DNA from 3 places in the Kitasatospora sp. NPDC004745 genome. Region 3 is predicted to be linked to each of the others. Evidence: riboswitches for the same ligand, from Rfam matches in the RefSeq annotation. Region 3 holds a riboswitch; each other region holds the start of a gene.
The links. Region 3 has a riboswitch for cobalamin ahead of metE (5-methyltetrahydropteroyltriglutamate--homocysteine S-methyltransferase). Riboswitches for the same ligand answer to the same signal wherever they lie in the genome.
Positions count from the first base shown of each region.

Region 1: linked by a shared signal. The riboswitch ahead of ACFYUY_RS11165 (HoxN/HupN/NixA family nickel/cobalt transporter) and the one ahead of metE (5-methyltetrahydropteroyltriglutamate--homocysteine S-methyltransferase) in region 3 are both predicted to bind cobalamin.
Region 2: linked by a shared signal. The riboswitch ahead of ACFYUY_RS36295 (ribonucleoside-diphosphate reductase subunit alpha) and the one ahead of metE (5-methyltetrahydropteroyltriglutamate--homocysteine S-methyltransferase) in region 3 are both predicted to bind cobalamin.

Region 1 covers NZ_JBIALK010000004.1:494,067-497,332, forward strand. The annotation lists gene ACFYUY_RS11160 (aminopeptidase P family protein) at 1-187, opposite strand, end outside; gene ACFYUY_RS11165 (HoxN/HupN/NixA family nickel/cobalt transporter) at 301-1,416, opposite strand; cobalamin riboswitch at 1,448-1,641, opposite strand; gene ACFYUY_RS11170 (metalloregulator ArsR/SmtB family transcription factor) at 1,724-2,107, shown strand; gene ACFYUY_RS11175 (hypothetical protein) at 2,159-3,266, shown strand, end outside.
Region 2 covers NZ_JBIALK010000036.1:36,864-40,129, forward strand. The annotation lists gene ACFYUY_RS36295 (ribonucleoside-diphosphate reductase subunit alpha) at 1-1,459, opposite strand, end outside; cobalamin riboswitch at 1,648-1,812, opposite strand; gene ACFYUY_RS36300 (glycosyltransferase family 39 protein) at 1,854-3,266, opposite strand, start outside.
Region 3 covers NZ_JBIALK010000014.1:94,850-98,115, reverse strand. The annotation lists gene metE (5-methyltetrahydropteroyltriglutamate--homocysteine S-methyltransferase) at 1-1,856, opposite strand, end outside; cobalamin riboswitch at 2,035-2,238, opposite strand; gene ACFYUY_RS22735 (condensation domain-containing protein) at 2,662-3,266, shown strand, end outside.

The DNA.
Region 1 (3,266 bases), on a different contig from region 3:
CCGGCGGCAGGTCGTCCGGCAGCGCCAGCAGTGCACGGTCCCTGGTGAGCAGCAGCGTCGCCCCGCAGGGCGCGCAGCCGGTCAGATACCGCACGTTCGCCGCCCGGGTGATCAGCGCCGCATCGGCCCCGGCCGCACTGCAGTGCTCCCTCACCCGCTCCCGCCGACCCGCGTACGCATCAGACATGCGTCGAGCCTACGAAGCCGCACCCCGTTCCGCCCGCCGAGCACTCCCGAGGGGGCACGTCGCCGCTGCCCGCACGCCCCGGCTCGCACCCCGGGCCGACCGGTACGGGGCTGTCACTGCTCGGACGGCTGCCAGCGCTGCTCGACCCCGGCCAGCTTCCAGTAGCCGATCGCCGCGGCCCAGACCACCACGAAGAGCCCGGCGATCGCGTACCCGACGTTGTCCAGCGAGATGTCCGCGATCCAGCCGCTCACCGGGTCGGTCAGGTCGAGCTTCTCGTGCAGCACGCCGACCAGTTCGATCGTGCCGATGACGAAGGCCACCGCGATCGACAGCCCCGTGATCGTCAGGTTGTAGTACACCTTGCGCACCGGGTTGGAGAAGGCCCACTGGTACGCGAAGTTCATGAACGTCCCGTCCAGCGTGTCGAACAGGCTCATCCCGGCCGCGAAGAGCAGCGGCAGGCAGACGATCGCGTACCAGGGCAGCCCGGCCGCCGCGCCCGAGCCCGCCATCACCATCAGGGTGACCTCGGTCGCGGTGTCGAAGCCCAGGCCCAGCACCATGCCCACCGGGAACATCTGCCCCGGCCGGGTGATCGACCGCGTCGCCCGGTTCAGCACCCTCGCCAGGAAGCCGCGCGAGTTCAGGTGCTCCTCCAGCTGCGCCTCGTCGTACTTCCCGGCCCGCATCGCCCGGAACACCTTGAGGATGCCCACCAGCGCCGCCAGGTTGAGCGCGCCGATCAGGTACAGGAACGCGCCGGAGGCCGTCGTGCCGACCATCCCCAGCCACTGGTGGGTCGTCGACTCGTCGTCCATCAGGGTGTTGGCCAGCTGGGCGCCGCCCGCCACCAGGGCGGCCATGATGACCACCATCGAGGAGTGCCCGAGGGCGAACCAGAAGCCCACCGACACCGGGCGCTTGCCGTCCGCCATCAGCTTGCGGGTGGTGTTGTCGATCACCGCGATGTGGTCGGCGTCGAAGGCGTGCCGCATGCCGAGGGTGTACGCGGTGATGCCCAGGCCCACCCCGAAGACCTGGGTACCGACCGCGTAGTTGTGGGGCGCGACCAGGAAGAACAGCGTCCCGAACGCGACGACGTGCATGGCCAGGATCACGCCCATCAGTCCGGCCGTGCGGACGGTGTCCTCGCGCTTCCAGCGGAACGTCGGCAGTGCGGACGGCGTCGCCGGCGCCCCGGGGTCGGCGGTTTCGGGCAGGGTCATACGCGGATCACGCTCCAGCACCTCGTGGAAAGACTTCGTGAGATGCCGTGGCCGGTCTCCTGGCTTACGGGGCACCCGTACCCGCCTTCCCAGACGCGCGAAGCGCCCAGTGGCGTCGTGGATACGGACGACTCCCCCCGATCACAGTGGCGAGGGCCGCTCCGGACTGGGACCCCTGAGGGTCCGTCACCGGTCTTCCCGAGCACCACGGCGGGCAACACCGTAGGGGGCCCGGCTCCACCCATGCAAGGCTGCGCACCTGCGCAGGTGTCCAGGATCACAGGCCCCGGCCTGCGAGAATGTCCACATGCATCTCGTACCGGCCGACCGCGCGGACCACCGCACCATCGACGGACACCGGGTCTGCGAGGCCATCGCCGCCATCGGCGACACCGCGCACGTCCGCACCTGGGCCGAGCGGTTCTCCCTGCTCGCCGACCCGGGCCGGCTCGCCCTCCTGCTCGCCCTGCACCGCGCCGGCCCGCTCGCCGTGACCGACCTCGCCGTCGCCACCGGTATGCGCGACCCCGCCGTCTCCCAGGCCCTCCGACTGCTCCGCACCGCCGGCGTGGTCACCGGCGACCGCGACGGACGCGTCGTGCGCTACCGGCTCGTCGACGACGCCCTGCGCCCCCTCCTCGACCCCTGCGCCGCCGCCGACCACCACGAACCCACCGCTGCCACCGGCTGACCCGCCCCGGACGGACCCGCCGGAGCGGGGCCGGATGAGTACGATCTTCGTGTGCTGAACCGCCTGCGGCGCCGGCCCCGGCCCTGGCCCGACGAAGACCGCTGGGAGACCTGGCCCGTCCGGGCCCGCGTCCTCGCGGTCGCCCGCACGCTCACCTCGGCCACCCGGGTGCTCGACGTGCTCACCCTGCTCGTCCGCCCGCAGCTCGGCGTCCGGTGCTACCTCACCGTCAACCCGGGCTCGGCGTTCACGGCGGGCCTCGGCCCCTACCTGGCCGACCAGCAACCCGCCGTCACGGTCATCCCGTGGGAGGAGGCCGTCCGGTACGAGTTCGACCTCGCGGTGTCCTGCGCGGTCCACGCCTCCATGCACCGGCTGCGCGCCCCGCTCGTCGTCCTCCCCCACGGCGCCGGCTACAACCGCCTGGTCGCCGAGTCCACCGGGGACGGGGTCAGTGCCGCCGGCCTGTCCCGTCAGGAGCTCACCCACCGGGGGCGGGTCTTCCCCGCGGTCATCGGGCTGTCCCACGAGGAGCAGTTCGAGCGGCTGGCGGCCACCTGCCCCGAGGCGCTGCCGCACGCACGGGAGGTCGGCGACCTCACCTTCGCCAGGATGCTGGCCAGCCGCGGCCGGCGGGACGCCTACCGCGCCGCCCTCGGGGCCGTCGACGGCCGGCGCCTCGTCGTCGTCACCTCCACCTGGAGCAGGCACTCCCTGGCGGCGCACTGCCTCGACCTGCCGCGCCGGCTGGTCACCGCGCTCCCCGCCGACGAGTACGCCGTGGCCGTGGTCCTGCACCCCAACGTCTGGGACCGGCACGACCCCGAACTGCTGCTGGCCACGGCCCGGGGCTCCGGCCTCAGGCTGATCCCCCCGCACCAGGGCTGGCAGACCGCCCTGGTCGCCGCCGACCTGCTGATCGGCGACCACGGATCGGTCTCCTTCTACGGCGCGGCACTGGACCGCCCCACCCTGCTGGTGGCCACCGGCGCCGCCGAACTCGACCCGGGGTCCCCCACCTACGCCTTCGGCCAGGCGGCGCCCGCGCTCGACCCGGACGGCGACCTGCACGCCCAGCTCGAAGCGGCCGTCGCGACGTACGACCCGGAGCTGCTGCGCCCCGTCACCGACCGCTCCCTCGGCCAGCGCGACCGGGCCG
Region 2 (3,266 bases), on a different contig from region 3:
AGGTGACGGCGGTGCGCACGGTGGCGTCCAGCCGCTCCCAGTCCATCGCGCCGAGCAGGTCCTCCGCCGACGCGCCCTCGGCGACGTGCGCGCCGAGGTTGACCGAGCCGAGGTTGCAGACGGCGGTCTCGGAGTCGTCCGTGACCTCCAGGATCTCGGTGCACAGGTTGGAGGAGTGCACCGTGCGGCCGGGCAGCGCGGTCTGGTTGGCGGCGCGGTTGGAGGCGTCCTTGAAGGTCATCCAGCCGTTGCCGGTCTGCGCCAGGGTGCGCATCATCCGGGCGTACAGGGTCTGCGCGGGGATGGTGCGCACGGCCTTGCCGGCCTGCTCGGCCTTGCGGTAGGCCTCGTCGAAGTCGGAGCCCCACAGGTCGACCAGCTCGGGGACGTCGGCGGGGGAGAACAGCGACCAGTCCTGGTTGGCGTTCACGCGGCGCATGAACTCGTCCGGGATCCAGTGCGCCAGGTTGAGGTTGTGGGTGCGGCGCGCCTCCTCGCCGGTGTTGTCGCGCAGCTCGAGGAACTCCTCGATGTCGGCGTGCCAGGTCTCCAGGTAGACGCAGGCGGCGCCCTTGCGACGGCCGCCCTGGTTGACCGCGGCGACGGAGGAGTCGAGGGTGCGCAGGAACGGGACGATGCCGTTGGACTTGCCGTTGGTGCCGCGGATCAGGCTGCCGCGGGAGCGGATGCGCGAGTACGACAGGCCGATGCCGCCGGCGTGCTTGGAGAGGCGGGCGATCTGCGCGTAGCGGCTGTAGATCGAGTCCAGGTTGTCCAGCGGCGAGTCGAGCAGGTAGCAGCTCGACATCTGCGGGTGGCGGGTGCCGGAGTTGAACAGGGTCGGCGAGGAGGTCAGGTACTCCAGCCGGCTCATCAGGCGGTACAGCTCGGCCACCTCGCGCACGGACTGCTCGGTGTCGCCGACCGCCAGGCCACAGGCGACGCGGAGCAGGAAGTGCTGCGGGGTCTCGACGACCTTGCGGGTGATCGGGTGGCGCAGCAGGTAGCGGGACTGCACGGTGCGCAGGCCGAAGTACTCGAAGCGGTCGTCGCCCTGCCGGTCGATCAGCGCGTCGAGCGCGGCGGCGTGCTTGGCGACGAAGGCGGCGGTGGCGTCGCCGATCAGGCCCTCGGCGTGGCCGACGGCGATCGAGGCGGCGAACGAGGTCGCGCCCTGGCTGTCGGCCTCGTCGACGATCTCCAGTGCGAGCAGGCGGGCGGCCAGCTTCGAGTACTGGGGGTCCTCGGCGATCATCGACGCGGCGGCGTCCACGGCCAGCCCGCGCAGCTCGGCGAAGTCCGAGCCGGCGTGGCGGCCGCGCAGCGCGGCGGCGGCGACATGGCCGGGGTCCACCTGGGGGAGATCGACACTACGGTCGGTGAGCAGCCGCAGCAGCGCGCCGCCGGGGTCGGAGACCGTCGGGGCGGCGGGGGCGGAACCGGAGCCCTGGGCGGGCAGGGTGGCTGAGGCAGCGGTGGTCAAGGCGCTCTCTCCTGGCGGCGATCGGCGGCGGTGATCGGGTCCGGGCCGAACGGGGCAGGGGAGCACGGCGCGTACGCAGGAGTGCGTCGCGCGACGGTGGCGTCCCCGGCCCGCCCGCGAGGCCCGGAAGGTACTGCTCGTGCTGGCGCGGCCTCTGCGGGAGGGCCGTGGCGCACACCGTCGGCAGGTACTCGGACTCGCGGGCGCGGCTTGTCGAGCCGCCCGCACACCGCTGCGGGGCAGTCCCGGACTCGCACCGGGTTCCCCTGCTTTGACAGCAGGAGTGAGCATACATCTAGTGGCGGCTGACTGCGGCGGCACCATATGTTGTGGCCGACGTGTCGTGGGCCACGGTGGGCCCGGCGGCCGTTCAGTGCTTCAGATAGACCTTGTAGGTGCTCGAATCGCCCGTCGGAGAGGTGAACTGGGCGATCAACCGGTAGTGCCCGCCGCTCGCCAGCGCCGTCGCCAGGACGCGGTCCGTGGCGGCCGGGGCGGTGCTGTCCAGGACCACGACGGTGAAGTAGCCGTCCTTGATCGCGGCGGCGCTGCCCTCGTCGCCGTGATGCTCGACACCCGCCGCGTCCCGGTAGTCCGTCCCGGAGCGGGCCGACGTCCACTGCTCGGGCCGGCTGACGGCGCCGAGGTAGTACTCGGGCAGCCCGTCGACCTCGGTCAGGTAGTGGCCCTGCGGCGTGGCGTGCACCCGCAGGACGGCGAGCAGCCGGCCGGAGTCGGGCCCGTTCTGGTAACGCAGCGCTGACTGCTCCAGACCGAGCGCGAGCAGGGCGACCCAGACCAGGATGCCCAGCTGCGGGTGGCGGAAGTGCGCGCCGACCAGCCGGGTGAGGCCGACCCCGGCGAGCGGGGCGGCGAGCAGCATCCCGAAGCCCAGGTGCCGGAACAGCGCCCCCGAGGTGCCAAGCGCCAGGTGGACCGCCGGGACCAGCAGGGCGGTGCAGGTCAGGGCGGTGCCCAGCAGGGCGCGCTGGGCGCGGGTGGTGGTGACGCCGTCGTTCTCCGGCGACTCGAGCAGCTGCTCGCGGCGGGCGTACGCGATCGTGCCGGCCACCGCGAGGACGGTGAACAGACCGCCCCACTGGACGGTGTTCAGCAGGATCTCGCCGACCGGACGGGAACCCTGCCCGTGGGCCGGGGACCACCCGGCGACCTTGCCGAGCAGTCCGAACGGCAGCAGGGCGCCCACCGTGCCGGCGGCGAGCAGCAGGGCCCGCAGGGCGGCCGGGCCGAGCCGTCGCCGCGGCCAGGCGGTGGCCGCCGCCAGCGCGACCAGCGCGGGCAGCGTGAACACCGCGGAGTACGCGACGGCGCAGGCCAGGGCGGCGACCGGCGCGGCGAGCAGGACGAGGGCCACCGGGCGGCGCGCGGTGAACACCGTGACCCAGGCCGCCAGGGCGACCAGCAGGACGGCGAGCGCCTCGGGCGCGGCGTAGAAGCCGACGACGACGGTCGACTGCACCACCGCGTAGCCGGCGATCGAGCAGATCGCCACCCGCTCGTTGAAGAGCCGGCGGGTCAGCGAGTACAGCAGCACCGTGGTGAGCAGGGCGAAGCAGAGGCTGAGCACCCGGGCGCCGAAGATGCCGTTGGCGTCGGCGGCGGCGCCGGCCAACGGCAGGTACAGCTGGGGCGTGCCGGGTATTCGCTCGGCCAGGTGGGTGGTCACGGGGGTGCCGTGCAGCAGGTGGTCGAGCTGCTGGCGGCCGGCCACCATGGCGGCGGCCTCGTCGGGGTGCGCGGCGGCGAGCAGGCGCAGCGAGAG
Region 3 (3,266 bases):
CGCAGGGCGGGCTCGTCGACCTGGACGACGGCGGCGCCGGCGGCCTCCAGGTCGACGACCTCGTCGCGCAGGGCGAGGGCGACCTGCCGGGCGGTGTCGGCGAGCGGCTGGTCGTCGCGGACGAAGGACCAGGCGAGCATGGTGACCGGCCCGGTGAGCATGCCCTTGACCGGGCGGTCGGTGAGGCCCTGGGCGTAGCGGAACCAGTCGACGGTCATCGGGTGCGGCCGGGAGATGTCCCCGGCGAGCACCGGCGGGCGCACGTAGCGGGTGCCGTAGGACTGCACCCAGCCGTGCCGGGTGGCGAGGTAGCCGGTGAGCTGTTCGGCGAAGTACTGGACCATGTCGTTGCGTTCGGGCTCGCCGTGGACGAGGACGTCGAGGCCGGCCTTCTCCTGGAAGGCGATGACCTCGCGGACTTCGGCCTCGATGCGCCCGCGGTAGCCGTCGGCGTCGATCCGCCCGGCGGCGAGGTCCGCGCGGGCAGTGCGCAGCTCGGTGGTCTGCGGGAACGAGCCGATCGTCGTGGTGGGCAGCAACAGCAGTCCGAGGCGGGCGCGTTGGGCCTCGGCGCGCTGCGGGTAGGCCTGCGGGCGGCGGGCGTCGGCCGCGCTGACGGCGGCGGCCCGGGCGCGGACGGCCGGGTCCCGGGTGATCGGGGAGCCGGCGCGCGAGGCGAGGTCGGCGCGGTTGGCGGCGAGGTCGGCGGCGATCGCGCCGGTGCCCTCGCGCAGGCCGCGGGCGAGCAGGGCGGTCTCGGCCGTCTTCTGCCTGGCGAAGGCGAGCCAGCGGGCGATCTGCGGGTCCAGGTCCCGTTCGGCGGTGGCGTCGAGGGGGACGTGCAGCAGCGAGCAGGAGGTGGCGACGTCGACGCTGCCGGCGAGGCCGAGCAGGGTGGCCAGGGTGGCGAGCGACTTCTCCAGGTCGTTGATCCAGATGTTGCGCCCGTCGACCACGCCGGCGACGAGCCGCTTGCCGGGCAGCCCGCCGACGGCGGCGAGGTCGTCCAGGTTGGCGGCGGCGGGGCCGGTGAAGTCCAGGGCGAGGCCTTCGACCGGGGCTGCGGCGAGCACCGGCAGGGCCGCGCCGAGGCGGTCGAAGTAGCTCGCGACGAGCAGCCTGGGCCGGCTGGTGAGGGCGCCCAGCTCGCGGTAGGCGCGGGCGGCGGCGTTCAGCTCGGCCGGGGTGCGGTCCTGGACGAGCGCGGGTTCGTCCAGCTGCACCCACTGCGCACCGGCCGCCTGCAGTTCGGCGAGCAGTCGCGCGTAGACGGGCAGCAGCCGGTCGAGCAGGGTGATCGGCTGGAAGTCCTCGGCGACGCCGGGGGCGGGCTTGGCGAGCAGCAGGTAGGTGACGGGGCCGACCAGCACCGGGCGGGCGTCGTGACCGAGGCCGAGGGCCTCGCGCAGCTGCGCGACCTGGTGGTCCGGGTCGGCGGTGAAGACGGTGTCGGGGCCGAGTTCGGGCACCAGGTAGTGGTAGTTGGTGTCGAACCACTTGGTCATCTCCAGCGGAGCGACCTCCTGGGTGCCGCGCGCCATGGCGAAGTACCCGTCGAGCGGGTCGGCGTCGACCGCGGCGCGGTGGCGGGCGGGGACGGCGCCGACGGCGACGGTGGTGTCCAGCACGTGGTCGTAGAGCGAGAAGTCGCCCGTGGGGACTTCGTGGACGCCGGCCTCGGCGAGCTGCCGCCAGTTCTCCCGGCGCAGGTCGGCGGCGGTGGCGAGCAGGGCGTCGGCGGTGACGGCGCCCTTCCAGTACCCCTCGACCGCCTTCTTGAGCTCCCGGTCGCGGCCCTGGCGGGGGTAGCCGTGGGTGGTGGCGCGGGTTGCCGCGGCTGCGGACTTCGTCGTCAAGGGACTCTCCTTCGCGAGTCTGCTTCCTCTGGTCCCCGGGGACGGGACGAGGGTGCGAAGGGGTGCCCGACCGGGCGCGGCCGCGGGCGCAGGGATGCGCCGGACCCGCCTGGTGTGCACGCCGACCCGCCCACGAGGTCACCGGGATGTCCGCGCGCGATCGGTCGCGTGCGGGCAGTGGCAGGTCTTCGGACTCGCGGGCGCGGCCGCCCTGGTCAGGGCGGTCACCTACTGGCCGTCGCTTCCCAGGCCCGTCCGGGCCCAGTGCGTATGACGGCGGTCGTTCCCACTCACCGCTGCGGGGCAGTCCCGGAATGGCCACGTGAATGGCGTCACCGGGTTCCCTCTTGCGACGCGCCTGCCTGGCGGACAGGGCGAACCAGCTGCCCGGCCAGCCTAGTGCGAACCCGCGGCCGGGGGCGCGGAAATCCCACCACGTGTCCACGGGGTGAGACGTGGCCGGTCCCCCGGCGGCACCGGCCGTCGCGGCGGCCGTGGAATCCGCCCACCGCGACGGGCCCGACCGCACTCCGACGCGGCGCTCGACCCGCCGTTCGACCGCGGGTCCCCGCAGCTCCGGCGTGCGCTCGTACGCCGACGGCCCAGCCGTGAGGGGATCCCGGCGGGCCGAGCCCGGTCCGCGGACGCGCCGGAGGGCACGGCCCCGGCGTCCGGTCACCGTCACCCGAACGGCGGCTGCCCGTATCCGAGCGCCGGGCCGTCGCGTTGGTACGGCACCAGCTGGTGGGCCGACATCCGACCGCTCTGGTACCACCCGACGACGACAGCGGCAGAAGAGGGCGACATGCTCCAGATCTCAGTCGAGGACTCCGAGATCGGCCCGGGCGAGGCCCACCGGTGGCACCTGGTCCCGTTGACCGGCGGCGACCCCGCCCCGCGCCGGATGACCGGTTACAACCAGGCGAAACATTTCACCGTGGCCCAGCACGCCCAGAGCGTCGACGAGCCGATCCGCTCCTACGTCGCGGCCAGCTTCGAACTGGCCGGTCCGGTCGACCTGGACGCGCTGGCGGTCGCGCTGCTCCACCTGGTGCGACGTCACGAGGTGCTCCGGGCGGTCTACCAGCCGCTGGGCGGGGACCTCGGCTGCGAGGTCCTGTCGCCCGGGGAGGTGGCCCTCAAGCACGTCTACGCCGGCCCGTTGGAGACGCCCGCGGAGGTCGAGCGCCACCTCCACGACGCGTTCAAGGAGGTGGACACCCTCTCCTGGCCGCTGATCACCATGGGCGCGGTGGTGCGGCCGGAGTCGACCACCGTCTGGTTCTCCTGCGACCACCTGGTCACCGACGGCCTCTCCAGCGCGATCGCCGTCAACGACATCACCACGGCCTACCGGAGCCTCACCGCGGCCGGAACCGCCACCGAAGCCGCCACCGAAGCCGCTGACGG